Regions from separate parts of the Streptomyces sp. NPDC017943 genome, predicted to be linked through region 1. Evidence: riboswitches for the same ligand, from Rfam matches in the RefSeq annotation. Region 1 holds a riboswitch; each other region holds the start of a gene.
The links. A riboswitch is a leader RNA that binds a small molecule or an ion and turns the genes downstream of it on or off. The one in region 1 is predicted to bind thiamine pyrophosphate.
Positions count from the first base shown of each region.

Region 2: it holds a riboswitch for thiamine pyrophosphate, as region 1 does, so the genes downstream of both, ACH4C6_RS00440 (thiamine ABC transporter substrate binding subunit) here and thiC (phosphomethylpyrimidine synthase ThiC) in region 1, are expected to answer to the same signal.
Region 3: it holds a riboswitch for thiamine pyrophosphate, as region 1 does, so the genes downstream of both, thiO (glycine oxidase ThiO) here and thiC (phosphomethylpyrimidine synthase ThiC) in region 1, are expected to answer to the same signal.

Region 1 is NZ_JBIRHH010000004.1:571,885-581,240, forward strand. Features, by position in the region: gene ACH4C6_RS16200 (YibE/F family protein) at 1-1,443, opposite strand, end outside; TPP riboswitch at 1,678-1,867, shown strand; gene thiC (phosphomethylpyrimidine synthase ThiC) at 1,860-3,644, shown strand; gene ACH4C6_RS16210 (hypothetical protein) at 3,723-4,829, shown strand; gene ACH4C6_RS16215 (hypothetical protein) at 4,912-5,781, opposite strand; gene ACH4C6_RS16220 (metallophosphoesterase family protein) at 5,965-7,059, opposite strand; gene ACH4C6_RS16225 (LacI family DNA-binding transcriptional regulator) at 7,394-8,506, opposite strand; gene hisC (histidinol-phosphate transaminase) at 8,938-9,356, shown strand, end outside.
Region 2 is NZ_JBIRHH010000001.1:113,237-122,592, reverse strand. Features, by position in the region: gene rpsB (30S ribosomal protein S2) at 1-270, shown strand, start outside; gene tsf (translation elongation factor Ts) at 443-1,279, shown strand; gene pyrH (UMP kinase) at 1,463-2,221, shown strand; gene frr (ribosome recycling factor) at 2,384-2,941, shown strand; gene ACH4C6_RS00455 (phosphatidate cytidylyltransferase) at 2,941-4,092, shown strand; gene ACH4C6_RS00450 (SRPBCC family protein) at 4,211-4,663, shown strand; gene rlmN (23S rRNA (adenine(2503)-C(2))-methyltransferase RlmN) at 4,867-5,973, shown strand; TPP riboswitch at 5,998-6,102, shown strand; gene ACH4C6_RS00440 (thiamine ABC transporter substrate binding subunit) at 6,179-7,264, shown strand; gene ACH4C6_RS00435 (ABC transporter permease) at 7,240-8,904, shown strand; gene ACH4C6_RS00430 (ABC transporter ATP-binding protein) at 8,904-9,356, shown strand, end outside.
Region 3 is NZ_JBIRHH010000009.1:5,185-14,540, reverse strand. Features, by position in the region: gene ACH4C6_RS26865 (class II 3-deoxy-7-phosphoheptulonate synthase) at 1-113, shown strand, start outside; gene ACH4C6_RS26860 (bacterioferritin-associated ferredoxin) at 259-492, shown strand; gene bfr (bacterioferritin) at 502-978, opposite strand; gene ACH4C6_RS26850 (sulfite oxidase-like oxidoreductase) at 1,152-1,802, shown strand; gene ACH4C6_RS26845 (deoxyribonuclease IV) at 1,863-2,741, opposite strand; gene pknB (Stk1 family PASTA domain-containing Ser/Thr kinase) at 2,801-4,735, opposite strand; gene ACH4C6_RS26835 (thiazole synthase) at 4,838-5,635, opposite strand; gene thiS (sulfur carrier protein ThiS) at 5,638-5,838, opposite strand; gene thiO (glycine oxidase ThiO) at 5,835-7,007, opposite strand; TPP riboswitch at 7,005-7,116, opposite strand; gene ACH4C6_RS26820 (hypothetical protein) at 7,169-7,519, shown strand; gene ACH4C6_RS26815 (NAD(P)/FAD-dependent oxidoreductase) at 7,552-8,793, shown strand; gene ACH4C6_RS26810 (Rv2175c family DNA-binding protein) at 8,927-9,292, shown strand.

The DNA.
Region 1 (9,356 bases):
CTCCTCGGCGACCAGCTCGCTGTTGGCGACCGTCCCCACACTGCTCTGCGCGATCGAGAACAGCAGCAGCAACGGCAGCGCGGCACCCGCGTAGGCCAGGACGAGCGTGTTGACGACCGAGGCGATGTGGTCACGGCCGATCCGGATGCCCGCGCGGTAGAGCCCCCGCCAGCCCATCGTGGGATTGGCCTCGTGCAGTTCCCACACCGCCGAGGTCTGGGTGACCGTCACGTCGTCGAGCACACCGAGCGACCCGATGATGATCCCGGCGAGCAGCAGACCGCTCATGTCGATCGTCGGGTAGAGGCCGTGGATGAGGCCGGTGTTGTCGTCGGTGTTGCCGGTGAGGGCGGCCCAGTCGATGAACACCGAACCCAGGACGCCGATCAGCAGCAGCGAGATGAGCGTGCCCAGCACCGCCACGGAGGTCCGCGCGGACAGGCCGTGACACAGGTACAGCGCGATGAGCATGATCGCGCTCGAGCCGACCACCGCCACCAGCAGCGGATTCGAGCCCTGCAGGATCGCGGGCAGGATGAAGAAGTTCAGCACCATGAAGCTGATGGCCAGCGAGATGAGCGCCATGAGGCCCCGCAGCCGCCCGACGACCACCACGGCGACCGCGAAGATACCCGCGAGCAGGCTGAGGGGCAGCCGCCGGTCGACGTCCGTGACCGAGTACTGCAGATCCTTCGGCGCGGAGGGCTCGTAGGCGACCACGACCCCCTGGCCCTCGCTCAACTGGCGGGACTGGTCGGGCTGGATGATCTCCGTGAACGTGCGGCCCTCGTCCGGGCCGGTGTCGACGCGGATCGTCGCCCGCTTGCAGGTGCCCTCCTCCTGCTGCTTCGCGGACGAGCCCTCGGCGGTGGAGGTGTCGCCGGTGGGCGGGACGCCCTGCGCTCCGGCCTCCTTGCAGCTCACCTCCACGACCTTGGTGACCGTGGCCTGCTGCGTCTGCCGGTCGAACCCGACGCCCGTGCGCTCGTGGCCCGGCGCACCGCCCGGCCACAGCACTGCCAGGCCGATGAGTACGGCCGCCGCGAACGGGATCAGGACAGCGGCGATGACCTTGCGTAGATGCTGCGAGACGGGAGCGGCCGGGCCGTGGCTGTGCGAGTGCCCGTGCCCGCCCCCCGGAGAAGGATCGGAGCCGTGGCCGCCTCCCTGGCCGCTTCCGTGGCCGCCCCCGTGTCCGGGTCCGCCGTGCCCGTGTCCGGGTCCGCCGTGCCCGCCGCCGTCGACGCCGTCGTGGTCGGCACCATGGCCGTGTCCGCCGCCGTGGCCTGCTCCAGGACCGTTTCCGTCGCCGGGGCGGAAACCCGCGCCCTGCTCGTAACCCGGTCCCGTACCTGACCCCCGCTCAGCTCCCGGGCCCTGCCCGAAGCCACCCGACGGTCCGTGCCCCGGCCAGTCACCCTGGAGTGGCCCCGGCGGCGGCACCGCCGCAGGACCGCGTCCCCGCCCCGTGCCCGGCCCATGGCCGGAACCGGCGGCGAAGTCGTGGTCGTCTCCCCGGCCGTTGCCGTTGCCGTTGCCGTTGCCGGCGCCGGGTCCGCGGGGCGGCTCGGGCGGTGGGTAGGGGGAGCGATGCGTGGTGGTCACCCACCGATCATCGCAAGAACGAGGGGGGCCCTCTGGTCACCGCGCCAAGATTGCCGCTAGCGTGGAGTCACCTTTTGTACACGCGGGAGCTCGGAGCACCGGGCTGAGAGGGCGCTGACCTTCGTCCCAGCGATGTTTCACATGAAACATCACCGAAGTCGGGTGATGGTTCCCACGGAACGTCGGAGGACGGAAGCCGCTGCGTCGACCGCCGAACCTGTTACCGGGTAATGCCGGCGTAGGGAGTAGGTCTCATGACCAACAAGGACGCACGCACGCCTGCCTCCGTTCAGGACGCACAGTCCGAGGAGGCCGGGAAGTCCATCGGCTGGCACAAGGCGTACCTCGAGGGCAGCCGCCCCGACCTGCGCGTGCCTGTCCGGCAGGTGCACCTCACCAATGGGCGGTCGGTGACGCTGTACGACACGTCCGGCCCGTACACCGATCCACTCGTCGAGACCGACGTGCGCAGGGGTCTGGCCCCCCTGCGCGAGAACTGGATCGTCGCCCGCGGCGACACCGAGGAGTACGCGGGCCGCCCCGTCCGTCCCGAGGACGACGGCATCAAGCACACCTCGCCCCGCGGCGGCCTCCGCAACCTCGACGCCGTCTTCCCCGGGCGCCCGCGCCAGCCGCGCCGCAGCCGGGACGGCAAGGCGGTCACGCAGCTCGCCTACGCACAACGGGGCGAGATCACCCCGGAGATGGAGTACGTGGCTGTCCGGGAGAACGTGGCACCCGAGGTGGTGCGGGACGAGATCGCGGCGGGCCGCGCCGTTCTTCCGGCCAACGTCAACCACCCGGAGATCGAGCCGATGATCATCGGCAAGAGGTTCCTGGTGAAGGTCAACGCCAACATCGGCAACTCCGCGGTGACGTCCTCCATCGAGGAGGAGGTCGAGAAGATGACCTGGGCGACCCGCTGGGGTGCCGACACGGTGATGGACCTGTCCACCGGCCGCAACATCCACACCACGCGCGAGTGGGTGCTGCGCAACTCCCCCGTCCCCATCGGCACCGTGCCGCTCTACCAGGCCCTGGAGAAGGTCGACGGCCGCGCCGAGGAGCTGACGTGGGAGATCTACAAGGACACGGTCATCGAACAGGCCGAGCAGGGCGTGGACTACATGACCGTCCACGCGGGCGTGCGTCTCGCCTACGTGCCGCTCACCGCGAACCGGAAGACCGGCATCGTCTCCCGCGGCGGCTCGATCATGGCGGCCTGGTGCCTCGCGCATCACAGGGAGTCGTTCCTGTACGAGAACTTCGAGGAACTCTGCGAGATCCTCGCGGCGTACGACGTCACGTACTCGCTCGGTGACGGTCTCAGGCCCGGTTCCATCGCGGACGCCAACGACGAGGCGCAGTTCGCGGAGTTGAGGACGCTCGGGGAACTCAACCGGATCGCGAAGCGTTTCCACGTACAGACCATGATCGAGGGTCCGGGGCATGTCCCGATGCACAAGATCAAGGAGAACATCGACCTTCAGCAGGAGATCTGCGATGAAGCCCCGTTCTATACGCTCGGCCCGCTGACCACCGACGTCGCGCCGGCGTACGACCACATCACCTCCGGTATCGGCGCCGCGATGATCGCCTGGTGGGGCACGGCGATGCTGTGCTACGTCACGCCCAAGGAGCACCTGGGCCTGCCGAACCGCGACGACGTGAAGACCGGCGTCATCACGTACAAGATCGCCGCCCATGCGGCCGACCTCGCCAAGGGGCACCCGGGCGCCCAGGAGTGGGACGACGCCCTGTCCGACGCCCGCTTCGAGTTCCGGTGGGAGGACCAGTTCAACCTGGCCCTCGATCCGGACACGGCCCGGGAGTTCCACGACGAGACCCTCCCCGCGGAACCGGCCAAGACGGCCCACTTCTGCTCGATGTGCGGCCCGAAGTTCTGCAGCATGAAGATCTCGCAGGACATCCGCCGGGAGCACGGCGGCAGCCGGAGCGAGATCGAGGAGGGCATGGCGCAGAAGTCCAAGGAGTTCGCGGCGAGCGGGAACAGGGTGTACCTGCCGATCGCGGACTGAGCCGGCTCACGCAGATCCACGGTCCCTGAACAGGACAAGATCACGCGCGGTGTGATCGCAGTCCCTACCATGCCTGGCATGGGTGGGGTTGACGTGGCCAACGGAGTCGTCGGTGCCGTGCTGGGGATGCTGTGCGCGGTGCTCTTCCAGCAACCGCTGCAGGACGCCTGGTACAGGCTGCGTACTCGCTCCATGAGGGCGGTACGCAGCCTCCGGCAGCGGGAGGAGTCCGGCCCGGCGTGGCGGACCTTCTCCTTGGGCCCCCTTCACACGTCCGCCCTGATCGTGGAAGGGGACGGCGAGTCGTCCATAGCCAACGACTCCGTCTTCGTCCAGGTACTCGACGAGGAGATCCGGCTGCCCGCGGACATGGCGGGCTGGCGGGAGGAGATCGAGGCGGAGAGCGTGCGCCTGCGGGCAGAAGGCCGGACCCCCCTGTGGAACGGTTCACGCTATGCGGTCGAGTCCTTCGACGTGTCCCGGACCGCTCTCGACGAGCAGCCCGAGATCCACCTGCGGTTGCGCCCGACGGACTACTACACGTTCCTCGCGGCCCAGCAGCTCGATCGCCGGCTGGCCGACGGCACGACCCCGCGCACCCGCTATCTCGACCCGGACGATCCGCTGCGGGCCCCCGCGTTTCTGCACTGCAGTTTCGCCGTCAACATCGCGGTGGTGACCGCTGACGACATGCTGGTGGTCAGCCGTCGAAGCGACCGGGTTCGCATGGCTCCCGGCGTGTGGAACTCCTCCGTCAACGAAGGGCTGTCCCGGCACATCGACTCGTCGGGCCGAAGCGCCCCCGACCTGCACGGCGTCGCCCGGCGGGGTATGCGGGAGGAGCTTGCGATCGAGCCGAACGAGTACGCACTCGAGTTGCTGGCCTTCGTGCTGGACCTCGACAAGCGTCATTGGAGCGCCCATTTCCAGGCCAGGCTGACGGACTTGACCTGTGAGGGGCTGCAATCGCGCATGAGCCGCGGGGTCGCGGACCGATGGGAACACCAGACCATCGACTACGTGCCTTTCCGCCCTGCGCCGGTCATCAAGTACATGCTCCGTGCCGATCGCATCCATCGGTGGGCTCCACTCGCCCCCGCCCTCTTCCATCTCGCTCTGGTGCACACCTACGGGCGCACGTCGGTCGAGAGGGTGGCAGCGCAGATCGTCCGGCGCCTGGCGTGAAACCGGGACCCCGCTTCCCGTCGCCCCGGTCGTCCGGGGAGCGCGGGTCGTCGGGCGCCTGTCGGGGAGCGGGTGCCCGGGGCTAGTCCGGCTGGTGCTCCGGGCCCCCGAAGTCCGGGCTCGTGTAGTCCGGGCTGCTGAAGCTCGGCCGGGAGCCGCGGCCTCCGTCGTCCGGGCTGGAGAAGCCCGGGCGGTCGTACCCCAGGTGGGGCATGCGGCTGACCGGTGCCGAGGGCGCGGGGTGGTGGAGCGCGGCGGCCGCGCCGGGGTTGGCGAGCGCCTCCCGCAGGAACGGCAGGATGCCCCGCTCCAGCAGTGCCTCGCGCCATGCCTCCCGGGCCCGGTCGACCTCTCTGCGCAGCTCGCCGTACGGGCCCGTGTCGGCCGTCGGCTTGTTGCGCAGTGCGGTGAGCAGCAGCCCGACCGCGGCGACCAGGATGGCGACCGCGGTCACCGCGCCGAACACCCAGCCGGTGGTGAGCATGGTCCGGGCGAATCCCTGGTCGGGGTCGATCATCCGCAGGATGTAGCCGACGAGCAGGAAGATAGCGGCGGCGGTGCCGCCCAGGACGGGGGCGAGCACGGCGACGACGGCGACGGCGCCCGCGCCGGCGGTCTCGGCGGCGACCTCGCCCACGGTCGTGGCCAGCCCGGCCGCGCCCGAGCCCTCCTCGGACGAGCCCGTGTCGCGCACGGGCGCCGAGGCGGACGGGGCGGGCTGACGGAGTTCGTCGCGGAGCTTGACGTAGTGCTGGTACTCGGCCGACGCGGCGGCCGTGATGAGCGCGGTGGCGTTCAGCGCCATGGTGCGCAACTGCTCGGAGTTGAGCCGCTGTCCGACGGCGGACAGTTCCGGACGGTGTGGGGCGGAGCGCAGCGCCTCATCGAGGACCCGCTCGTACTCCTGGCGGTCCTCGCTCAGCAGGTGCTGCGGAACGCTGTTCATGTGCATCCCCCGATGCTCCGTAGGGCTTGGGGCTCGGCATGCTGACGAGCCGTCGGGCAGAAACGGAGGGGAGCCTGCTACGGATAAGCCGATGGTAGAGCGGTGACGGTGTGCGGTGACAGGGGGTTTACCGAAATTGGCCCCCCGTGGGAGGGGCCTCCGGGACGGTCGCTGTCGCCCGGTGAACGGTCAGGTGGCCAGGGGCAGTTGCTGGACCAGCAGTTTCCCGGCCATCGTCACGCCGCCGTCCATCGCGATGGCCAGCCCGTCGGCGTAGACGTGCGGACCCTCGACGACGGGGTCGGTGGCCTCCTCGTCCTCCTCGGAGCCCGCCTCGCCCAGCAGGTACGGGATCGGGCTGTGGCCGTGGACGATGCGGGTGCCGCCGTAGGTCTCGAGCAGCGAGCGCACGGCGTCGGCGCCGCCCTCGTCGCGGAAGGAGAACCGCTTGGTGAACTTGCGGAACAGGTCCCAGACCTCGTCGGCGTCGTTGCGCGTGAGCGTCTCGCGGACGGTGTCGTTGACCTCCTCGATGGAGCGGCCGTAGTCGAGGTAGGCGGTGGTGTCGGAGTGCACGAGCAGGTGCCCGTCCACCTCCTCGACGGCGTCCAGGCGGGCCATCCACTGCAGGTGGTGGTCCTGGAGGCGGTCCATGTCGGTCTTCTGGCCGCCGTTGAGCAGCCAGGCCGCCTGGAAGGTGGCGGTGCCGGCCCCGGAGTTGACGGGTGTGTCGCCGAAGCGCTTCGCGCCCAGCAGCAGCAGCTCGTGGTTGCCCATGAGCGCCTTGCAGTAGCCGCCGGCGGCGGCGGCCTCGGCGGACAGCCGCATGACCAGGTCGATCACACCGATGCCGTCCGGGCCGCGGTCGGTGAAGTCGCCCAGGAACCACAGCCGGGCGGTGCCCGCGCACCAGTTGCCGGCGGTGTCGAGCAGGCCCTTCTCCTGCAGGGCGGCCACCAGCTGGTCGAGGTAGCCGTGGACGTCGCCCACGACGTACAGCGGGCCCTGCCCGGTGGCGGCGGACTGCGGGGCTGCGGCGGCTTCGGGTTCGACGGTCACCTGGACAGTGTCACCCCGGTTCACGACCGGAAGGTCGCGCTGGGTCGGCGTGTAACCCTCCGGATACGTCTCGGCGGGCGGCGGGGTGACCTCGCCGGGGTGGACGCTGTGGACGTACGGACCGGTCTCGTGGACGTACGCGGGCACCCGGAAGTCGCGCAACGTCGCCGTCCGCTCCACCGCGGGTCCCTGACCGGCCCCCTGAGTCATCGACCCCTCCACCATCGCGCCGCATCTGCACCGCATCGGACTGCCTGGTCGTAGCGGCCCGCCGGTGTCGTGGGCCCATCATAGGAATGCGGATCGCGCCATGTGATGACCCAGGGGTGGTGAATCGGACCAAGACTCCGGTTCGCCGCGGCTTTCGCCCCGATTACGCCGTACTTCTACCACCGTGGGACCGTCCTCGCGCTTGTTCTCTTCGCGAGAACGATCCCGTCTCTCCGGGGGACCGGCCCCGTTTCCCCGGGGAGTGCGACCTTCCGTCACCCGGGAGCGGCCACCGGGGAGCGGCCACCCGGAAGCGACCGGCCGGGAGCGGCCACCCGGGAGCGGGGCCTCACGTCTCCTCGGGCGACCGCGGCGGGCTGACCGTCGTGCGCGGCGGCCGGCGCTGGGACGACGTGCGCACGATCAGCTCCGTCGGTATCACCTGCTCGACCGGCTGCTCCGACTCGACGCCCTCGATGGCGTCGATGAGGAGCTGGACGACCGCCGTGCCGATGCGCCGCGGCTTCAGGGAGAGCGTGGTGATCGGCGGTTCGGTGTTCGCGTAGACGGTGGACTCGCTGCAGCAGACGAGCAGCAGGTCCTCGGGGACGCGCAGGCCGTAGCGCCGGGCGGCGGCGAGCAGGTCGGTGCCGTTCGGGTCGAACAGTCCGTAGACGGCGTCGGGGCGGTCGGGCCGGGCGAGCAGCCGGTCGGCCGCAACGGCGCCGGCGCACGGGTCGTGCGCCGGGTAGGCCTCATAGACCGGGTCCTGGCCGACGCGCTCGCACCAGCGCAGGTACGCGGTGGTGGACAGGTGGGTGTAGGTGTCCGTGCTCGTGCCGGTCAGCAGGCCGATGCGGCGGGCGCCGGCGTCGGCCAGGTGGTCGAGGATGCCGAGCACGGCGGCCTCGTGGTCGTTGTCGACCCAGGCCGTGACGGGCAGCGCGCCGGCCGGGCGGCCGTCGGAGACGACGGGCAGACCCTGCCGGACGAGTTCGCCGACCACCGGGTCCTGGTCGGAGGGGTCGATGACGACCGTGCCGTCCAGCGCGACGTTCGACCACACGTCGTGCCGGGAGGTCGCGGGCAGGATGACGAGGGCGTAGCCGCGAGCCAGCGCGGCGGAGGTGGCGGCCCGTGCCATCTCTGCGAAGTACGCGAACTCGGTGAAGGTGAAAGGTTCATCCCCGTACGTCGTCACGGTCAGGCCGATGAGGCCCGACTTGCCGGTGCGGAGGGTCCGGGCGGCGGCCGAGGGCCGGTAGCCCAGCCGGTCGGCGACCTCTCGGACATGCCGCCGGGTGGCGTCCGGGAGCCGGCCCTTGCCGTTGAGGGCGTCGGAGACGGTCGTGATGGAGACTCCGGCGGCGGCGGCCACGTCTCTGATACCCGCCCGACCCGGCCGGCTGCCTCGCCGTGAGGTTTCCGCGCGGCTCACCTGGTGCTTCCCTGCTGCTGTCATGGCGAGCCGATAGTAGGGCTCATGCGGTGGGGTAGGGCGGACGCATATGCACGCGTTGACAGACACGTTTCTGCATGATCATGTGGCGGCAATTGCCTGCGAAGCAAAGGGGGTTGAGCGCTCCCATGGCAGTACGTGACGTGGTGGCGCGTGCGTACCTGCCCCGTGGCGGATGTTGCGAAGAGGTCTCAACTCACCTGCACGGGTGATGCGCGCCAGGGCGTGCACCACCGGCGCGTAGATATATGTGCGGCGCGCCCCCGGATTCGTACGCCTTCATACGTCGATGCCCTGGATGCCGGTGGGCTGCCGGGTCCCTCGCGGGGTCGCTTCGCCGTGGCTATACGCAGCGGCGCCGAATCCTCATAAGGTGAGGAGTATTGGATGTCGGCGGCGGTCATGGGCCGCCGGTCTTCACGAGGAGGACTGCGGTGAGCGAGACGAGCCCCAAGCTGCGCGCCGAGCTGGAGGGGATCCCCACCTACAAGCCGGGCAAGCCCGCTGCGGCCGGGGGACCGGTGGCCTACAAGCTGTCCTCCAACGAGAACCCCTACCCGCCGCTGCCGGGCGTCATGGAGACCGTGACGGCGGCGGCCTGCACCTTCAACCGCTACCCGGACATGGCCTGCACGGCGCTGATGAACGAGCTGTCCGAGCGGTTCGGCGTGCCCCTCTCCCACCTGGCCACCGGCACCGGGTCGGTCGGCGTCGCCCAGCAGCTGATCCAGGCCACCTCCGGTCCGGGCGACGAGGTGATCTACGCCTGGCGCTCCTTCGAGGCGTACCCGATCATCACGCAGATCAGCGGCGCGACCTCGGTGCAGGTGCCGCTGACCTCGGGGGATGTGCA
Region 2 (9,356 bases), on a different contig from region 1:
ATCCGCTCCGTCACCCTGCTCACCCGCGTCATCGCCGACGCCGTCGCCGAGGGCCTCATCGCCCGCAGCGGTGTCGCCACCGAGGGCAAGGGCGAGAAGGCCGCGGGCGAGCCGCTGGCCGAGTGGGAGCGCGACCTGCTCGAGGGCGAGAAGAAGGCCGACGAGGCTGCTCCGGCCGCCGAGGCCGCCCCGGCCACCGAGGCTGCTCCGGCCGCCGAGGCCGAGAAGCCGGCCGAGGGCGAGAAGCCGGCCGAGGCCGAGCAGGCCTGACCCGTCAGTCCGAGGTGACGGCGGGAGCGGCACCGCACCCAGCGCCCACCGGCGCGGTGAAGTCCGCTCCCGCCGTTCACCCGTAGGTCAGCGGTAGGACAGCGCGCTCCTGCTCCATGGAGCGCACCGCAGATCTTCGATCTTCCAGACTTCGAGAGAGATTCACAGACTCATGGCGAACTACACCGCCGCCGACGTCAAGAAGCTCCGTGAGCTCACGGGCGCCGGCATGATGGACTGCAAGAAGGCGCTGGACGAGGCCGAGGGCAACGTCGAGAAGGCCGTCGAGGCGCTCCGCATCAAGGGCCAGAAGGGCGTCGCCAAGCGCGAGGGCCGCTCCGCCGAGAACGGTGCCGTCGTCTCGATCATCGCCGACGACAACTCCTCCGGTGTCCTCGTCGAGCTGAAGTGCGAGACGGACTTCGTCGCCAAGGGCGAGAAGTTCCAGGCCGTGGCCCGGACCATCGCCGAGCACGTCGCCAAGACCTCCCCGGCCGACCTCGAGGCCCTGCTCGCCTCCGAGATCGAGTCCGGCAAGACCGTCCAGGCGTTCGTCGACGAGGCCAACGCCAACCTGGGCGAGAAGATCGTCCTGGACCGCTTCGCGCAGTACGCCGACGGCTACGTCACGGCCTACATGCACCGCACGATGCCCGACCTGCCCCCGCAGATCGGTGTCCTCGTCGAGCTGGACAAGCCGAACGCGGAGATCGCCAAGGGCGTCGCGCAGCACATCGCCGCCTTCGCGCCGAAGTACCTCTCCAAGGAGGACGTGCCGGCCGAGGTCGTCGAGTCCGAGCGCCGCGTCGCCGAGGAGACCACCCGCGCCGAGGGCAAGCCCGAGGCCGCGCTGCCGAAGATCGTCGAGGGCCGTCTCAACGGCTTCTTCAAGGACGCCACGCTGCTCGGCCAGCCGTACGCGCTCGACAACAAGAAGTCCGTCCAGAAGGTCCTGGACGAGGCCGGTGTCACCCTGAAGCGCTTCACGCGCATCAAGGTCGGCATCTGAGTCCGTACCGCGATCGGCGCCCGGCCCCGATAGGGTCGGAGCAGTCGTCCGCGTACGCCGTCACATGAGTGGCGGACGACAGCAGATCTGACGAGGAGGCCATTGCCGTATGGGATGCGAATCACGCCCCACCGGCAATGGCCTTCTTCGCATGTGCACCACGTGAAAGAGGCGGGATCCCCCATGACGACCAAGGCCCAGAAGAGCGACGACGGCAAAGTACCCGGCCGGTTCCTGCTGAAGCTGTCCGGAGAGGCCTTCTCCGGCGGCGGGGGCCTGGGCGTCGACCCCGACGTGGTGCACAAGATCGCCCGCGAGATCGCGGCCGTCGTGCGCGACGGAGCGCAGATCGCCGTCGTCATCGGCGGCGGCAACTTCTTCCGCGGCGCCGAACTCCAGCAGCGCGGCATGGACCGGGCGCGCTCCGACTACATGGGCATGCTCGGCACGGTCATGAACTGCCTGGCCCTGCAGGACTTCCTGGAGAAGGTCGGCGTGGACTGCCGTGTGCAGACCGCCATCACCATGGGCCAGGTCGCCGAGCCCTACATCCCGCTGCGCGCCGTGCGCCACCTGGAGAAGGGCCGCGTGGTCATCTTCGGCGCCGGTATGGGCATGCCGTACTTCTCCACCGACACCACCGCCGCCCAGCGCGCGCTGGAGATCGACGCCGAGGCGCTGCTCATGGGCAAGAACGGCGTGGACGGGGTCTACGACTCCGACCCGAAGACCAACCCGGACGCGGTGAAGTTCGACCACCTCGGGTACGGCGAGGTCATCACCCGCGACCTCAAGGTCGCCGACGCCACGGCCGTGACGCTGTGCCGCGACAACAGGCTCCCGATCGTGGTCTTCGAGCTGCTCGCGGAGGGCAACATCGCGCGGGCCGTCAAGGGTGAGAAGATCGGCACGCTGGTGGGGGACGCCGGCAGCCGGGACTGAGGTCCCCGAGAACAACCCCGTCCGGGGGACGGACGGGACGGAGCCGGGCCGGGGGATGGACAATGTCCCGCCGGTCGGGAACCGTGCAGAAGAAGACGCGACGCAGCCGGCCGCCGCCCCTGAGGAAACGCAGCCGGGCCTACTCACACGCAGGAGCAAGTGGTGATCGAAGAGACCCTCCTCGAGGCCGAGGAGAAGATGGAGAAGGCCGTCGTGGTCGCCAAGGAGGACTTCGCCGCGATCCGCACCGGCCGTGCGCACCCGGCGATGTTCAACAAGATCGTGGCCGACTACTACGGCGCGCCGACCCCGATCAACCAGCTGGCCTCGTTCTCGGTGCCGGAGCCGCGCATGGCCGTGGTGACCCCGTTCGACAAGAGCGCGCTGCGCAACATCGAGCAGGCGATCCGCGACTCCGACCTCGGCGTCAACCCGAGCAACGACGGCAACATCATCCGTGTGGTGTTCCCCGAGCTGACCGAGGAGCGCCGCCGCGAGTACATCAAGGTCGCCAAGGGCAAGGGCGAGGACGCGAAGATCTCGATCCGCTCCGTGCGCCGCAAGGCGAAGGAAGCCATCGACAAGCTGATCAAGGACGGCGAGGTCGGCGAGGACGAGGGCCGCCGTGCGGAGAAGGAGCTCGACGACACCACCGCGAAGTACGTCGCGCAGGTGGACGAGCTCCTGAAGCACAAGGAAGCGGAGCTGCTCGAGGTCTGATGAACGACTCTTCCTGGGGGGCGCCGCCACAGGCCGGGTACTGGGGACCCACCGACCGGGGCCAGGGCCACGGGCCCGTGCAGGGCCCCGGTCATGGGTACGCCTACGGTCCCGGCCACGGACACGCCCCGGGGGCCGCTCCGGCGGGTCCCGCATACGATGCGTATGAAGCGCCTCAGACTCGCCCCATGCCCATCGTTCCCGGCGTGACCGAATCCGGCGGAAACCAGGACGACGACCGGGGGATCGCTCGGCCGAGCGGCCTCCCGGTCCGCGACGAGACCCATCCGGAGCCCATGCCCGACGCCTCGCAGCCGGCCCCCAAGCCGCAGAAGAAGAGCGCGGGTCGCGACCTGAGTGCCGCGATAGGGGTCGGGGTCGGTCTCGGAGCGGTGATCGTCGCGTCGCTGTTCATCGTGAAGGCCGTCTTCGTCGGCGTCGTCGCGGTCGCCGTCGTGGTGGGCCTGTGGGAGCTGACCAAGCGCCTCGACGAACGCAAGGGCATCCGGGCACCCCTCGTGCCGCTCGCGCTCGGCGGGGCCGCGATGGTCGTCGCCGGGTACGTCCGGGGCGCCGAGGGTGCCTGGGTCGCCATGGCGCTCACGGCGCTGGCGGTACTGGTCTGGCGCATGACGGAACCGCCGGAGAACTACCTCCGGGACGTCACAGCCGGTGTCTTCGCGGCGTTCTACGTGCCGTTCCTGGCGACGTTCGTGACGATGATGCTCACCGCGGACGACGGTCCGCAGCGGGTGCTCACCTTCCTGCTGCTCACCGTCGTCAGCGACACGGGCGCCTACGCCGTCGGCTGGCGGTTCGGCCGGCACAAGCTCGCGCCGCGCATCAGCCCCGGCAAGACCCGCGAGGGTCTGCTCGGCGCGGTCTCCTTCGCCATGGTGGCGGGCGCGCTGTGCCTGCAGTTCCTCATCGACGACGGGGCGTGGTGGCAGGGACTGGTCCTCGGCCTCGCGGTCGCCGTCAGCGCCACGCTGGGCGACCTCGGTGAGTCCATGATCAAGCGGGACCTCGGCATCAAGGACATGGGCACGCTGCTGCCGGGGCACGGCGGCATCATGGACCGGCTCGACTCGCTGCTGCCGACCGCTCCGGTGGTGTGGCTGCTGCTGGTGCTCTTCGTGGGTTCCGGCTGAGGCGAGCGGTACGACTCGGTGGGCCTCCGTCCGGCAGGGCGGGGGCCCACCGCCGTTCCGGGCGACTTCGCGGACCCGAGGTGGGACGATGCACCTGTACCTCCCGAAGGAGGCCGCCATGGCCGTCATCCGAGAGAGCATCGACGTGGACCGCCGTCCCGAGGAGGTGTACGCCTACGTCACGGACGCCCCGCGCATGCCGGAGTGGCAGCTGAGCGCCGTGTCCGCCGAGTGGCTGGACGAGGGGCCGGTGGGGGTGGGGACCCGGGTCCGGGTCAGGCGGCACGTCGGCCGCGACCGGATCGTGCCGATGACCATGGAGGTCACCGAGTACGACCCTCCGCACAGCTGGGGCATGCGCACGGTGGACGGCCCGGTCCGGGCCCGCGTGCACGGCGAGGTCGAGCCGCTCGACGAGGGGCGCCGCTCCCACGTCACGATCGACGTCGACTTCGAGGGCCACGGCATGGGCAAGGTCCTGGTCCCGCTCGTCGTCCGCGCCCAGGCCCGCAAGGAACTCCCGCGCAACGAACGGCTGCTCAAGGACCGGCTGGAGCGGCCCGGGGCGTGAGACGTCCCACGGCCCCGGCACCGCCGTGACCGCTCGCCGGGCGGGGCCGGGGACGCCCGTGCCCGGCCCTGGGCCGTCACCGGGCCGCCCGGGCCGTCCGGACCGCCCGGGCCGGCCGCCACCGGCGGTCGCCACCTGCGGATGAGTGCCCCCAGCCCGCTCGGGCCCGGCAACGGGAATCGATCTGCGACACTGGGGGAGTTATGCCTGCACCCGGAGAACTCACTTTCGTCGCCCCCCGCGGAGCCAAGAAGCCGCCGCGGCATCTCGCCGATCTCACTCCTGCCGAGCGCAAGGAGGCCGTCGCCGCGGTCGGGGAGAAGCCGTTCCGTGCCAAGCAGCTGTCGCAGCACTACTTCGCGCGGTACGCGCACGACCCGGAGCAGTGGACCGACATCCCCGCCGGCAGCCGTGACCGGCTGCGGGAGGCGCTGCTGCCCGAGCTGATGACCGTCGTGCGGCACCTGTCCACCGACGAGGGCACCACCCGCAAGACCCTGTGGCGGCTGTTCGACGGGACGCTCGTCGAGTCCGTGCTGATGCGCTACCCGGACCGGGTGACCATGTGCATCAGCTCCCAGGCCGGGTGCGGGATGAACTGCCCGTTCTGCGCGACCGGGCAGGCCGGTCTCGACCGGAACCTGTCCACCGCCGAGATCGTGCACCAGATCGTCGACGGCATGCGCGCCCTGCGGGACGGGGAGGTCCCCGGCGGTCCCGCCCGGCTCAGCAACATCGTGTTCATGGGCATGGGCGAGCCGCTCGCGAACTACAACCGGGTCGTCGGCGCCATCCGCCGCCTCACCGACCCCGAGCCGGACGGGCTCGGGCTGTCGCAGCGCGGCATCACCGTCTCCACCGTCGGCCTCGTCCCGGCCATCCACCGCTTCGCCGACGAGGGCTTCAAGTGCCGGCTGGCGATCTCCCTGCACGCCCCGGACGACGAGCTGCGCGACACGCTGGTGCCGGTCAACACCCGGTGGAAGGTGCGCGAGGTGCTGGACGCCGGGTTCGAGTACAGCGCCAGGTCCGGGCGGCGGCTGTCCATCGAGTACGCGCTGATCCGGGACATCAACGACCAGGCCTGGCGTGGTGACCGGCTCGGCCGGCTCCTTCGGGGCAAGCCGGTGCACGTCAACCTGATCCCGCTGAACCCCACGCCGGGCTCCAAGTGGACCGCCTCCCGGCCCGAGGACGAGAAGGCGTTCGTGGAGGCCATCGCCGCCCACGGTGTGCCGGTGACGATCCGGGACACCCGGGGTCAGGAGATCGACGGGGCGTGTGGTCAGCTCGCGGCCACCGAACGGTAGTCTGATCGCCGTATCCACATCTGCATATTCCGACAGGGGAGCGCCACAGCGCTGAGAGTGCGGCACGGCCGCAGACCCTCCGAACCTGGCCCAGGTCATTCTGGGTAGGGAGATCGGTCACCACTCGAGCTGTTGCGCCCTGCCCGGGACCACGGAAGTCCCGGGCAGGGCCGCGTCTTCTCCTGGTCACTCCAGGAGGAATGAAGTGAGCATCAACGCGAAGCGCCTGACGGCCGCGGTCGTCGGGCTCGGCCTGGCCGGCACGCTCGTGGCGTGCGGGTCCTCGGACGGGGGTCAGGGGTCGGGCGACTCCAGGACCGTCACGCTCGTCAGCCACGACTCGTGGGCCGCCTCCAAGGACGTCCTCGCGGCCTTCGAGAAGCAGTCCGGCTACCGGGTCAGGGTCCTGAAGGACGGCGACGCCGGGCAGGCCGTCAACAAGGCCATCCTCACCAAGGACAACCCGCAGGGCGACGTCTTCTTCGGCGTCGACAACACCCTGCTCTCCCGCGCCCTCGACAACGGCCTGTTCCAGCCGTACGAACCGAAGGGCTCGGACCGCATCGCTCCCGAGTACCGCGTCGACCGGGACGAGCACCGGGTCACCCCCGTCGACACCGGCGACGTCTGCGTCAACTACGACAAGAAGTACTTCGCCGAGCACGACCTCCGGCCGCCGCGGACCCTCGACGACCTGGCCGACCCCCGGTACAAGGACCTGCTGGTCACCGAGAACGCCTCGTCGTCCTCGCCCGGCCTCGGCTTCCTGCTCGGCACCGCCGCGAAGTACGGCGACCGGGGCTGGGAGGGCTACTGGAAGAAGCTCAAGGCCAACGGCGTGAAGGTCGTCGACGGCTGGGAGCAGGCCTACAACGAGGAGTTCTCCGGCTCGGCCGGCGGCCGGAAGGCCAAGGGCGACCGGCCGCTCGTCGTCTCCTACGCCTCCTCCCCGCCCGCCGAGGTCGTCTTCGCCGACCCGAAGCCGGACACCGCCCCGACCGGCGTCGCCGAGGGCACCTGCTTCCGGCAGGTCGAGTACGCGGGCCTGCTCGGCAACGCGCGGAACGCCGAGGGCGGCAAGGCGTTCCTCGACTTCCTCGTCGGCAAGCGGTTCCAGGAGGACATGCCGCTCAACATGTTCGTCCACCCGGTGCGCGAGGACGCCCAGGTGCCGCCGGAGTTCGAGAAGTACGGGCCGCAGGCGAAGGACCCGCAGACCATGGACCCGGCGAAGATCGCCGACCACCGTGACCAGTGGGTCAAGTCGTGGACCTCGCTCGTACTGAAGTAGCCGCCCGCAGGCGGGGCGCGGCGGCACGGTTCGGTCTGCTGGCCGTGCCCGTCGCGTTCTTCGCGGTCTTCTTCGCCTACCCCGTCGCCGCGATCGTCGCGCGCGGTCTGAAGACCGGCGGGGCCTGGCACCCGGCGCGGATCGGGGAGGTGCTCGGGCAGTCCGACGTGCGGCACGTGCTGTGGTTCACCACCTGGCAGGCGCTCGTCTCCACCGCGCTCACGCTGCTGATCGCGCTCCCCGGCGCGTACGTCTTCGCGCGCTTCGACTTCCCGGGCAAGCAGGTGCTGCGGGCGGTGGTGACCGTGCCGTTCGTGCTGCCGACGGTCGTCGTCGGGACGGCGTTCCTGGCGCTGGCCGGGCGCGGCGGGCTGCTCGACGAGCTGTGGGGCGTGCGGCTGGACACCACGGTGTGGGCGATCCTGCTCGCCCACGTCTTCTTCAACTACGCCGTCGTCGTGCGGACGGTGGGCGGGCTCTGGGCGCAGCTCGACCCGCGGCAGGAGGAGGCCGCGCGGATGCTCGGCGCCTCCCCGGCGACCGCCTGGCGGAAGGTGACCCTGCCCGCCCTCGCCCCGGCGGTGGCCGCCGCCGCGTTGATGGTCTTCCTGTTCACCTTCACCTCCTTCGGTGTCGTCCAGATCCTCGGCGGGCCCACCTTCTCCACCCTGGAGGTGGAGATCTACCGGCAGACGTCCGAGATCTTCGACCTGTCCACGGCGGCCGTGCTCACCCTGATCCAGTTCGCCGCGGTGGGCGCGGTCCTCGCCCTGCACGCCTGGACGGTGCGGCGGCGGGAGACGGCCCTGCGGCTCGTGGACGCGGCGGTGACCGCGCGCCGCCCGCGCGGGGCCGGGCAGTGGTCGCTGCTGGCCGGGGCGCTGGCCACCGTCGCCGTACTGATCGTGCTGCCGCTGGCCGTGCTGGTGCAGCGCTCCCTCGGCACCCCCGGGTTCGGCTACTACCGGGCGCTGACCCGCCAGGACGGCGGCATGTTCCTGGTCCCGCCGATCGAGGCGGTCGGCAACTCGCTGTCCTACGCCGTCGCCGCCACCGCCATCGCCGTGCTGGTCGGTTCGCTGGCCGCCGGCGCGCTGACCCGCCGGGACGCCGGGCGGTTCGTGCGCGGCTTCGACGCGCTGCTGATGCTGCCGCTCGGGGTGTCCGCGGTGACCGTCGGCTTCGGGTTCCTGATCTCCCTCGACGAGCCGCCGCTGGACCTGCGGTCCTCGTGGATCCTGGTGCCGCTCGCGCAGGCGCTGGTCGGGGTGCCGTTCGTGGTGCGCACCATGCTGCCGGTGCTGCGGGCGGTGGACGTGCGGCTGCGGGAGGCGGCCTCGGTGCTGGGGGCCTCGCCGTGGCGGGTGTGGCGGGAGGTGGACCTGCCCATCGTGCGGCGGGCCCTGCTGATCGCGGCCGGCTTCGCCTTCGCCGTCTCCCTCGGGGAGTTCGGGGCGACGGTCTTCATCGCGCGGCCCGACAACCCGACCCTGCCGGTGGCGGTGGCGCGACTGCTGGGACGGCCCGGTGACCTCAACTACGGCCAGGCGATGGCCCTTTCGACGATTCTGATGGTGGTGTGCGCCGTGGCCCTGCTGGTGCTGGAGAGGCTGCGCACCGATCGGACCGGGGAGTTCTGATGCTGCTGGCTCTGCACGAGGCGACGGTCCGTTTCGGCGGGCGGGCCGTGCTGGACGCGGTCGGCCTGGGGGTCGCCGAGCACGAGGTCGTGTGCGTGCTCGGGCCCAGCGGCAGCGGCAAGTCGACGCTGCTGAGGGCGGTCGCCGGGTTGCAGCCGCTGGACGCCGGGCGGATCCTGCTCGACGGGCGGGACCAGGCGGGGGTGCCGGCGCACCGGCGGGGCGTCGGGCTGATGTTCCAGGACCACCAGCTGTTCCCGCAGCGGGACGTCGGTGGGAACGTGGCGTTCGGTCTGCGGATGCACGGTGTGTCGAAGGCGCAGCAGGCCGAGCGGGTAAGGGAGTTGCTCGACCTCGTCGGTCTGCCGGGCGCGGCCCGGCGGTCCGTTGCCGCGCTGTCCGGCGGGGAGCAGCAGCGGGTGGCCCTGGCCCGGGCGCTGGCGCCCAACCCC
Region 3 (9,356 bases), on a different contig from region 1:
TCTTCGTCGACGACCTGCACCAGCGCTACGAGACGGCGTGCGACCCGCGGCTCAACCGCAGCCAGTCGCTGGACCTGGCGTTCCTCGTGGCGGAGATGTACCGGGACCAGTAGCGGTCCGCCTGCCCGTCACCGGGGCAAGCACTGGGGCGCGGATCACACGATCCGCGCCCCTCACTGCTTTCGTGCTCCCGGGGCGGCGGGTAAGGTTAGGTTTGCCTCACCGATCACGGGGACGGCACTCAGATCCCGTCGGGAGGTGGACCGCGTGTACGTCTGCAGTTGCTTCGGCATCACCGAGCAGCAGGTCAAGCAGCACGCGGACGGCGGCGCCTGCACGCCCCGCCAGATAGCCTCCGCCTGCAAGGCGGGCACGGACTGCGGGTCGTGCGTCCGCCGGATCCAGGCGATCCTCGGCCGGGGCACCTGCCCGCGCCGCGACCTGGCCGACCGCGGTGAGCCGGTCCTGTCGGAACTGGAAGACGCCGCCTGACGGCAGGGCTCAGCTCGGCTGCTCGATCTGCTGCGCGAGGTACAGCGCCTCACCCAGCTTCTCGATGAGTTCCAGCTGGGTGTCCAGGTAGTCGATGTGGTGCTCCTCGTCGGCGAGGATGTCCTCGAAGATGTTCGCGGACGTGATGTCGCCCTTGGTGCGCATCACCTCGATGCCGCGCTTGAGGCGGTCGATCGCCTCGACCTCGACCTGCCGGTCCGCCTGGAACATCTCGGTGACCGTCTGGCCGACCCGTACGTGGAACAGCCGCTGGTAGTTGGGCAGGCCGTCCAGCATCAGGATCCGCTCGGTGATCCTGTCCGCGTGCTTCATCTCGTCGATGGACTCTTCACGCGTGTACTTGGCGAGCTTGGTCCAGCCCTTGTTGTCCTGGATCCGGTAGTGCAGCCAGTACTGGTTGATCGCCGTCAGCTCGCCGGTCAGCTGCTCGTTGAGAAATTCGAGGACCTCGGGGTCGCCCTGCATCGCAGAGGCTCCTTCCACGCGTGGGACTGGCACGTGCGCCGCATGATTCCACTGAGGGCGAAGATCGTCCAGTAAGTGTTCACTTAGTAAGTTAGGGCATGCTTAGTCCATTTCGTCCGCGTATGGAGTGGCCCCGGTCAGGGGCATCACCGCGGGTCTGTCAGGATGGAGTCATGGGTCAGCCGCTGGGACACGAATCGGGAGAAGGGCGCGATTCGGCAGGAGCGGCGCAGCCGGCGCTGCCCCCGGGACAGCGCGTACAGCGCGGCTGGCCGGTCACGCACTACGGCCCCGTCCCCAAGTTCCGGCCCGAGCGCTGGGAGTTCCGGGTCTTCGGCGCCACCGCCGCCGGCGGCAAGCACTGCTGGACGCACGAGGAGTTCACGGCCCTGCCCCACACCACCGTGGTGGCCGACCTGCACTGCGTCACCAAGTTCAGCATGCTGGGCGCCGAGTGGGGCGGCATCCCCGCCCGCACGATCCTCGACCTCGCACCGCCCGCCGACGACGTCACGCACGTGATGGTGTGGGCCGAGTACGGGTTCAGCTCCAACCTGCGGCTGGCCGACTTCGCCTCCGAGCAGAGCGTGTTCGCCACCCACAGGGACGGCGAGCTGCTCACCGCCGAGCACGGCTTCCCGGTCCGGCTGATCGTGCCCCACCTCTACGCCTGGAAGGGCCCCAAGTGGGTGCGCGGCGTGGAGTACATGACCGCCGACCGGCGCGGCTTCTGGGAGGAGCGCGGCTACCACAACATCGGCGACCCCTGGCGCGAGCAGCGCTACTCCTACCAGGAGGAACCGGGGGACGGCCCCGGGCTCTGAGACGGCCGGCCGCCCATCCTTGGGCCGTCGCGCGGCCGCGGCAGCCGTCGCGCGGCCGCGTCAGCCGTCGCGCAGCTTCTTCAGCCGCTCCACGTCCGCCGCGTGCCCCTGCTTGCCGCCCGGCGTCTCGATGACCAGCGGCACGCCCTCGGTCGCCGGATGGGTCATCAGCGCGCGGAACGGGTCCTCGCCGATGTGGCCGACACCGATGTTCTCGTGCCGGTCCTTGTGCGCGCCCGCGACGTCTTTGGAGTCGTTGGCGTGGATGAGCTTCAGCCGGCCCTCGCCGACCGTGTCCACCAGCAGGTCCAGCGTCCGGTGCATCCCGTCCGGGCCGGTCAGGTCGTGCCCCGCGGCGAACACATGGCAGGTGTCCAGGCACACGCCCAGCTTCGGGTGGGCGTCCAGCGCCGCGAAGTACGGGCCGAAGTCCCAGGTCCGCGAGCACAGCGAGGCACCCTGGCCGGCGGTCGACTCCAGCAGCAGGAACGGGTCGTCCTCGTGGGTCAGTTCGTCCAGCAGCGGCAGCAGGTGCTCCCGGACCTGCCGCAGTGCCACCGGCCGCTCCCGGCCACCGGTGGCGCTGCCCGTGTGGACCACCACGCCCCGCGCGCCGATCGCCCGCCCGCGCCGCAGCGAGTGCCGCAGCGACTCCACGGACCGCTCGACGGTCGCCTCGGTGTGCGAGCCGAAGTTGATCAGATAGGGAGCGTGCACGTACGCCGGGATCCCGCCGGCCTCGCAGGCCGCGCGGAACGCCTCGTCCTGCTGGGGGTTCCCGGCCGGGGTGGCCCAGCCGCGGGGGTTGGCGACGAAGACCTGCACGGCCTCCGCCGCCAGTTCACGGGCGTACGACAGGCCGACGCGGTGGAGACCGCCGGCCACGGGGACATGGCCGCCCACGGGGTTGCGGGACGGGCCGGACAGCTGAGGAATCACCCGTTCAGGGTGTCATGCCCGCGGCCCCGTCCCGGCCGCGGGCCCCGCGCCCGCGGCCGTCACCTGATCTTGATCGTGATCGTCGAGCCCTTGGGCGCGCGCTCGCCGCCCTCGACGGACTGGCCCTCGACGGTGTCGCCGAACAGGCCGAGCAGCCCGCGGTCCTCGTCGACCTGGAAGCCCGCCTCCTCCAGCTCGCGGGTGGCGTCGTCGACGCTGTCGCCCACCACGTCCGGGACCTCGACCATCTCGGGCCCCTTGGACACCGTCAGCGTCACCGTGTCGCCCTCGGCCGCCCGGCCGCCGGCCTTCGGGCTCTGCCCGGCGACCTCGCCCTTGTCGAACTCGGCGGAGGTGACCTGCTTCTCGGCGACCTTCACCTTGAGGCCGGCCTCCTCCAGGTCCGCCTCGGCGTCGGCCAGGTCCTCGCCGGTGACGTCCGGGACGTCGACGGGGCTGCCCTTGCTGACGACGAGCGCCACCGCCGTGCCCGCGCGCACCTTGGTGCCGTCCGCCGGCTCCGCGGAGACGACCGCGCCACGCGGCACGTCCTCGCTGAACGCCCGCGTCACCATGCCGGGCTCCAGCCCGTCGTCCTTCAGCGAGGACCGCGCCTCGGCCAGCTTCCGGCCGGCCAGGGCGGGCACCCGCACGGTCGCGGGGCCGTCGGAGACGGTGATGCCCACCGCGTCGTTCCCCCGGATGCGCGTCCCGGTCCGGGGGTCGCTGCTGATGATCCGGCCCCGCTCGACCGTGTCGCTGTGGGCGTGCTCGACCTTGCCCAGCTCCAGCCCCGCGTCCCGCAACCGGTCCTCGGCCTGGTCCTGGGTCTTCGCCAGCAGCGGCGGGACCTCGGTGAACTGGCCGGAGTTGATGTACCAGACGCCCGTGCCCACGCCCAGCACGAGCAGGAGGGCCACGACGACCGCCAGCGGGCCGCGCGGCACCGCCCGGCGCCGAGACGGCGGGGGCGGCGGCGGGGACGCCAGACGGCTGGTGCGGTTCAGCTCCGCGTCGGGCGTCGCGCCGTCCCGGCCGGAGGAGCCCGGGCGCGGTGTCGTCAGCGCACGCGGGATCACGCTCGTGCGGTCGTCGGCGTTGTCGTGCTCCGACGCCAGCGCCTGCGGCGGCACCGCGTCCAGCTGGTCGCCGGTGAGCCGGGCGCGTCCGTCGCGGACCTGCGCGAGCAGGGCCACCGCGTCGTACGGGCGGACCTCCGCGGAGCGGGCCGTCGCCGAGGCGACCAGCTCGTCCAGCTCGTACGCCAGGCCCGGCACGGCGGCCGAGGGCGGCGGGACGTCCTCGTGCAGGTGCTTGTAGAGGATCACGGCGGGGGAGTCCCCGTCGTGCGGCTTGTCACCGGTGAGCATCTCGTAGAGCATCACGCCGCACGCGTAGACGTCGACGCGGGGGTCGGCGGTGCCGTTCTCTATCTGCTCGGGAGCGAGGTACGACACCGTGCCGAGGACCGTGCCGGTGGTGTTGGTCACCGTGTCGACGGCCCTGACCAGGCCGAAGTCGGCGACCTTCACCCGGCCGTCGTCCCCGATCAGCACGTTCTCCGGCTTCATGTCGCGGTGCACGAACCCGGCCCGGTGGGCGGCCCCGAGGGCGGCCAGCACCGGCTCCAGGATGTCCAGGGCGGCACGCGGCTGCAGCGCCCCGCGCTCGCGCAGCACGTCCCGCAGGGTGCAGCCGGCCACGTACTCCATCGCGAGGTAGACGTACGCGCCGTCGGTGCCCTGGTCGAAGACCTGCACCACGTTCGGGTGGGCCAGCCGGGCCACCGACTTCGCCTCGCGGATGAACCGCTCGACGAACGAGCCGTCGACCGCGAGCGAGGGGTGCATCACCTTGAGCGCGAGGACCCGGTCGAGGCGGGTGTCCACGGCCCGGTAGACCGTGGCCATCCCGCCGACCGCGATCCGCGCGTCGATGCGGTACCGGCCGTCGAGCACCTGCCCGACCAAGGGGTCCTGAAGGGTCGTGTCCACGCAGGCGAGTGTACGAGCCGTGACCGACAGCCCCCGCCCCCCGGCCGTCCTCGGGGCGGGACTGCAGCGGACCTGTGACGTGCCCCGCAAGGACGGACGTGCCTACCGGAACGCCGGACGCTCCGGGTCCAGCGCCGCCACGCCCTCGGTCGGCGAGGACGCCCGGGCGAAGTGCCGCCGCGGGATCCGGCCCGCCCGATGGGCCAGCCGGCCCGCCTCCACGGCGTGCCGCATCGCGTCGGCCATCAGCACCGGCTCCTGCGCCCGCGTCACCGCCGAGGCCAGCATCACGCCCGCGCACCCCAGCTCCATCGCCAGGGCCGCGTCCGAGGCCGTCCCGGCGCCCGCGTCGAGGATCACCGGCACGCGCGCGTGCTCCACGATCAGCTCGAAGTTGTGCGGGTTGCGGATGCCCAGCCCCGACCCGATCGGCGAGCCGAGCGGCATGATCGCCGCGCAGCCCACGTCCTCCAGCTTCCGCGCGAGCACCGGGTCGTCGTTGGTGTACGGCAGCACCGTGAAGCCGTCGTCGACCAGTGTCTCGGCCGCGTCCAGCAGCTCGATCGGGTCCGGCAGCAGGGTGCGCTCGTCGGCGATGACCTCCAGCTTGATCAGGTCCGTGCCCAGGGCCTCGCGGGCGAGGCGGGCGGTGAGGACGGCCTCGCCCGCGGTGAAGCAGCCCGCCGTGTTGGGCAGCACCCGGATGCCGAGCCGGTCGAGGACGGACAGCACCGAGCCGTGCACGGAGGCGTCCACCCGGCGCATCGCCACGGTCGTCAGCTCCGTGCCGGAGGCGACCAGGGAGCGCTCCAGCACGTCCAGGCTGGGCGCCCCGCCGGTCCCCATGATCAGGCGGGAGGTGAAGGACGTGCCTGCGAGGACGAACGGATCGTCGGCCATGGTCAGCCTCCTTGGACGGCGGTGAGGACTTCCACGCGGTCCCCCTCGGACAGGGGCGTGGCGGGCCACTGCGCGCGCGGGACGACGGTTTCGTTGAGGGCGGCGGCCACTCCCGAGGACGAGGTCGTGAGGGACGCCACGACCGTGTCGAGGGCCGTGCCGGGCCGGACGCGGCGGGGCTCGCCGTTGACGGAGATGTTCACGCGGGCTGCTCCTGGAGTGCGGTGACGGCGCGGAAGCGCTCCGGGGTGAAGGGGCGGGCCTCGGCGGGCAGTTCGCCCGTGGCCAGGGCGTGCGCCAGCACGTCGCCGGTCACCGGTGTGAGCAGCACGCCGTTGCGGTGGTGCCCGGTGGCCAGCAGCAGCCCGTCCAGGGCCGTCGGGCCGAACAGCGGGGCGTTGTCCGGGGATCCGGGGCGCAGCCCGGCGCGGGTCTCGGTGAGCGGCAGTTCGGTGATGCCCGGCACCAGCTCGTGGGCGTCGCGCAGCAGCTCGTAGACGCCGCCCGCGGTGACGGTGGTGTCCCAGCCCAGCTCCTCGCTGGTCGCCCCGATCACCAGCTCGCCGCTCTCGCGTGGCACCAGGTAGACGTGGCTGCCGCGCACGACCGCGCGCACGGTGCGGCTCAGGAACGGCCCGTGCCGCGCCGGCATGGTCAGCCGCACCACCTGGCCCTTCACGGGCCGCACCGGGGGCAGCACCTCGTCCGGGACGCCCGCGAGCCGGCCGCTGAGACTGCCCGCGGCCAGCACCACCTGCCCCGCGCCCAGCACGGTCCCGTCGTCGGTGACCACACCCGCGGCCCGGTCCCGCGCCACGGTGAGCCGCTCGGCCCACGCCCGGTGCAGGACCACCCCGGCCCGCTCACAGGCGGTGACCAGGGCCGCGGCGAGGCGCCGGGGGTCGATCTGGTGGTCGCCGTCGACCCGCAGCCCGCCGCGCACCCCCGGCGCGAGCATCGGCTCCAGCCGGCGGCACTCCCGCCCCGACAGCCACTGCGAGTCCAGCCCCGACTGCTGCTGGAGGGCGTGCAGCTCCCGCAGGTGCGCGCGGTCGTCGGCGTCGAGGGCCACGGCCAGGGTGCCGCTGCGGCGGTAGCCGAGGTCGTGCCCGGTCAGCTCGGTCAGCTCGGCCGCGAACTCCGGGTAGCGGCGGGCCGAGGCGAGGTTCAGCCCCAGCAGGGTCTGCTCGCCGTAGTGCAGTTCCGTGACGGCGGCCAGCATCCCGGCGGCGACCTGGGCGGCCCCGCCGCCGGGCTCGGGATCCACCACGGCCGTGGCGAACCCGCGCTGCGCGGCCCGCCAGGCCGTGACCAGGCCGATGATCCCGCCCCCGACGACGAGGACGTCTGATGTGGTGGACGTGCGCGACATGGGCGTCCAGCCCCTCCCTTCGCCGGCATGACCCGGATCAGGTTCGTACGGTCGGAGGCCGCCAGCCTCCCTCTCAGCCCGGTGCGCCCGGGCTCCCGCGAGTGCTCTACGTTGGCCACCCTAGCCCGACCCCGCACACCGCAGTAAGGGAGCCTTCCCCCATGGCCCGATCCCTCGACGGTCTCGTCCTCGCCCCGGTCGCCGACCAGGCACCCGGTCAGGTGGGGACCCGCACCCGGTTCCGCTACCACGAGCGGGACGGCGAGATCTGGGCCGACTACGCGGGCGGGGACGTCGTACGCGGGCATCTCGTGGGTATCCGGGAAGGTGACAGGCTCGACTTCCGCTACGTCCAGCTCAGGCGGGACGGCACCACCGCCTCGGGGCACTGCGTCTCGACGGTCGTGGAGCTGCCCGACGGCCGGGTGCGGCTGGAGGAGACCTGGGAGTGGGAGTCCGGGCCGGGCAGCGGCACCAGCGTTGTGGAGCAGCTCACGGCGCAGGAGCACTGACTGACGGAACGTCAGGTGTCTATGGTGATCAGGTGAGCGAGCAGACGCAGGAACCAGGCCCGTCCGCGCCGCGGCGCGTGGTCGTGGCGGGCGCGGGCATGGCCGGGGTGCAGACCGCGGTCGCCCTGCGCGAACAGGGCTTCACCGGCACCGTGAGCCTCATCGGTGCCGAGCCCCACCAGCCCTACGACCGCCCGCCGTTGTCCAAGGCCGTCCTGCTCGGCAAGGCCGAGGGCTCCGCCTTCGACGTGGACTTCGAGGCCCTGGGCATCGAACTGCGCCTCGGCTGCGAGGTGCTGGGCCTGCGCCCCGGCGATCACGAGCTGGACACCGAGGCCGGGCCCGTGCCGTACGACGTCCTGGTGGTCGCGACCGGCGCCGAGCCGGTCCGGCTGCCCGGCGCGCAGGGCGTGCCCGGCGTGCACCTGCTGCGCACCCTGGACGACGCCGAGCGGCTGCGGCCGGTGCTGGCCGCCCGGCACGAGATCGTGGTCGTGGGCGCGGGCTGGATCGGCGCGGAGTTCGCCACGGCCGCGCGCGAGGCGGGCTGCTCGGTGACCGTCGTGGAGGCCGCCGGCCGTCCCCTCGCCGACGCCCTGCCCGCCGAGGTCGCCGCGCCGATGGCCCGCTGGTACGCCGACGCGGGCGCCGTCCTGCGCACCCACGCGCGCGTGGCGCGGGTCGAGCCCGGCGCGGTGGTCCTGGACGACGGCTCACGGCTGCCCGCGGAGGCGGTCGTCGTCGGGATCGGCGCCCGCCCCGCCACGGCCTGGCTGGCCGGGTCCGGCGTCGAGCTCGGCGCGCACGGCGAGATCGTCGCCGACGCGCACCTGCGCACCCGCGTGCCCGACGTGTACGCCGTCGGCGACTGCGCCTCCTTCCCCTCGGGCCGCTACGGCGAGCGCCTGCTGGTGCACCACTGGGACAACGCCCTGCAGGGGCCGCGCACGGTCGCCGCGAACATCGTCGGCGGGGCCTCGGGCGAGCCGCCCGCGGTGTACGACCCGGTGCCCTACTTCTGGTCCGAGCAGTTCGGCCGGTTCGTGCAGTACGCCGGGCACCACGCGGCCGCCGACGCGCTGCTGTGGCGGGGCGACCCCTCCGGCCCGGCCTGGACGGCGTGCTGGCTGCGGGACGAGCGGCTGGTCGCGCTGCTGGCGGTGGGCCGCCCCCGGGACCTGGCCCAGGGCCGCCGCCTGATCGAGTCGGGCACGCCGATGAACCGGGTGCTGCTGGCGGACCCGGCCCGGCCGATGAAGGCGGCCACGGCCTGAGGGCCGGGCCCGGGCGGAGCGGGCCGGGGCGCCTGCGTGGGCGGGGTCGGAGCGCCCGGGTGGACGGGGCCGGGGCGCCCGGGTGGACCGGGCCGGTTTCCGACTGTCGGTGGCGGATGGCAGGCTTGTCACCGTGACCGAGATTGACGCAAAGATCGATGCTCTCGTCCCCGCCTGGCTCACCCTCCCCGACATCGCCGAGCAGTTCGGCGTCGAGGTGACGCGTGTGCGGCAGCTGGTCAAGGAGGGCCAGCTCATCGCCGTACGCCGCGGTGAGAACCGCGCGCTGCACGTCCCCGCCGCCTTCATCGACGGGGACAAGGTCGTCAAGGGCCTCACCGGGACCCTGACGCTCCTGCGGGACGACGGCTTCACGGACGAAGAGATGCTGGAGTGGCTCTTCACCCCCGACCCCAGCCTGCCCGGCACCCCGGCGCAGGCGCTCAGCGAGAACCGCGGCACGGAGGTGAAGCGCCGCGCGCAGGCGCTCGCGGTCTGACCCCGATCCGACGGGCCGGCCGTCCGGCCCCGCGCGAGCGGGGCCGGATCCGGACAGCCGCCCG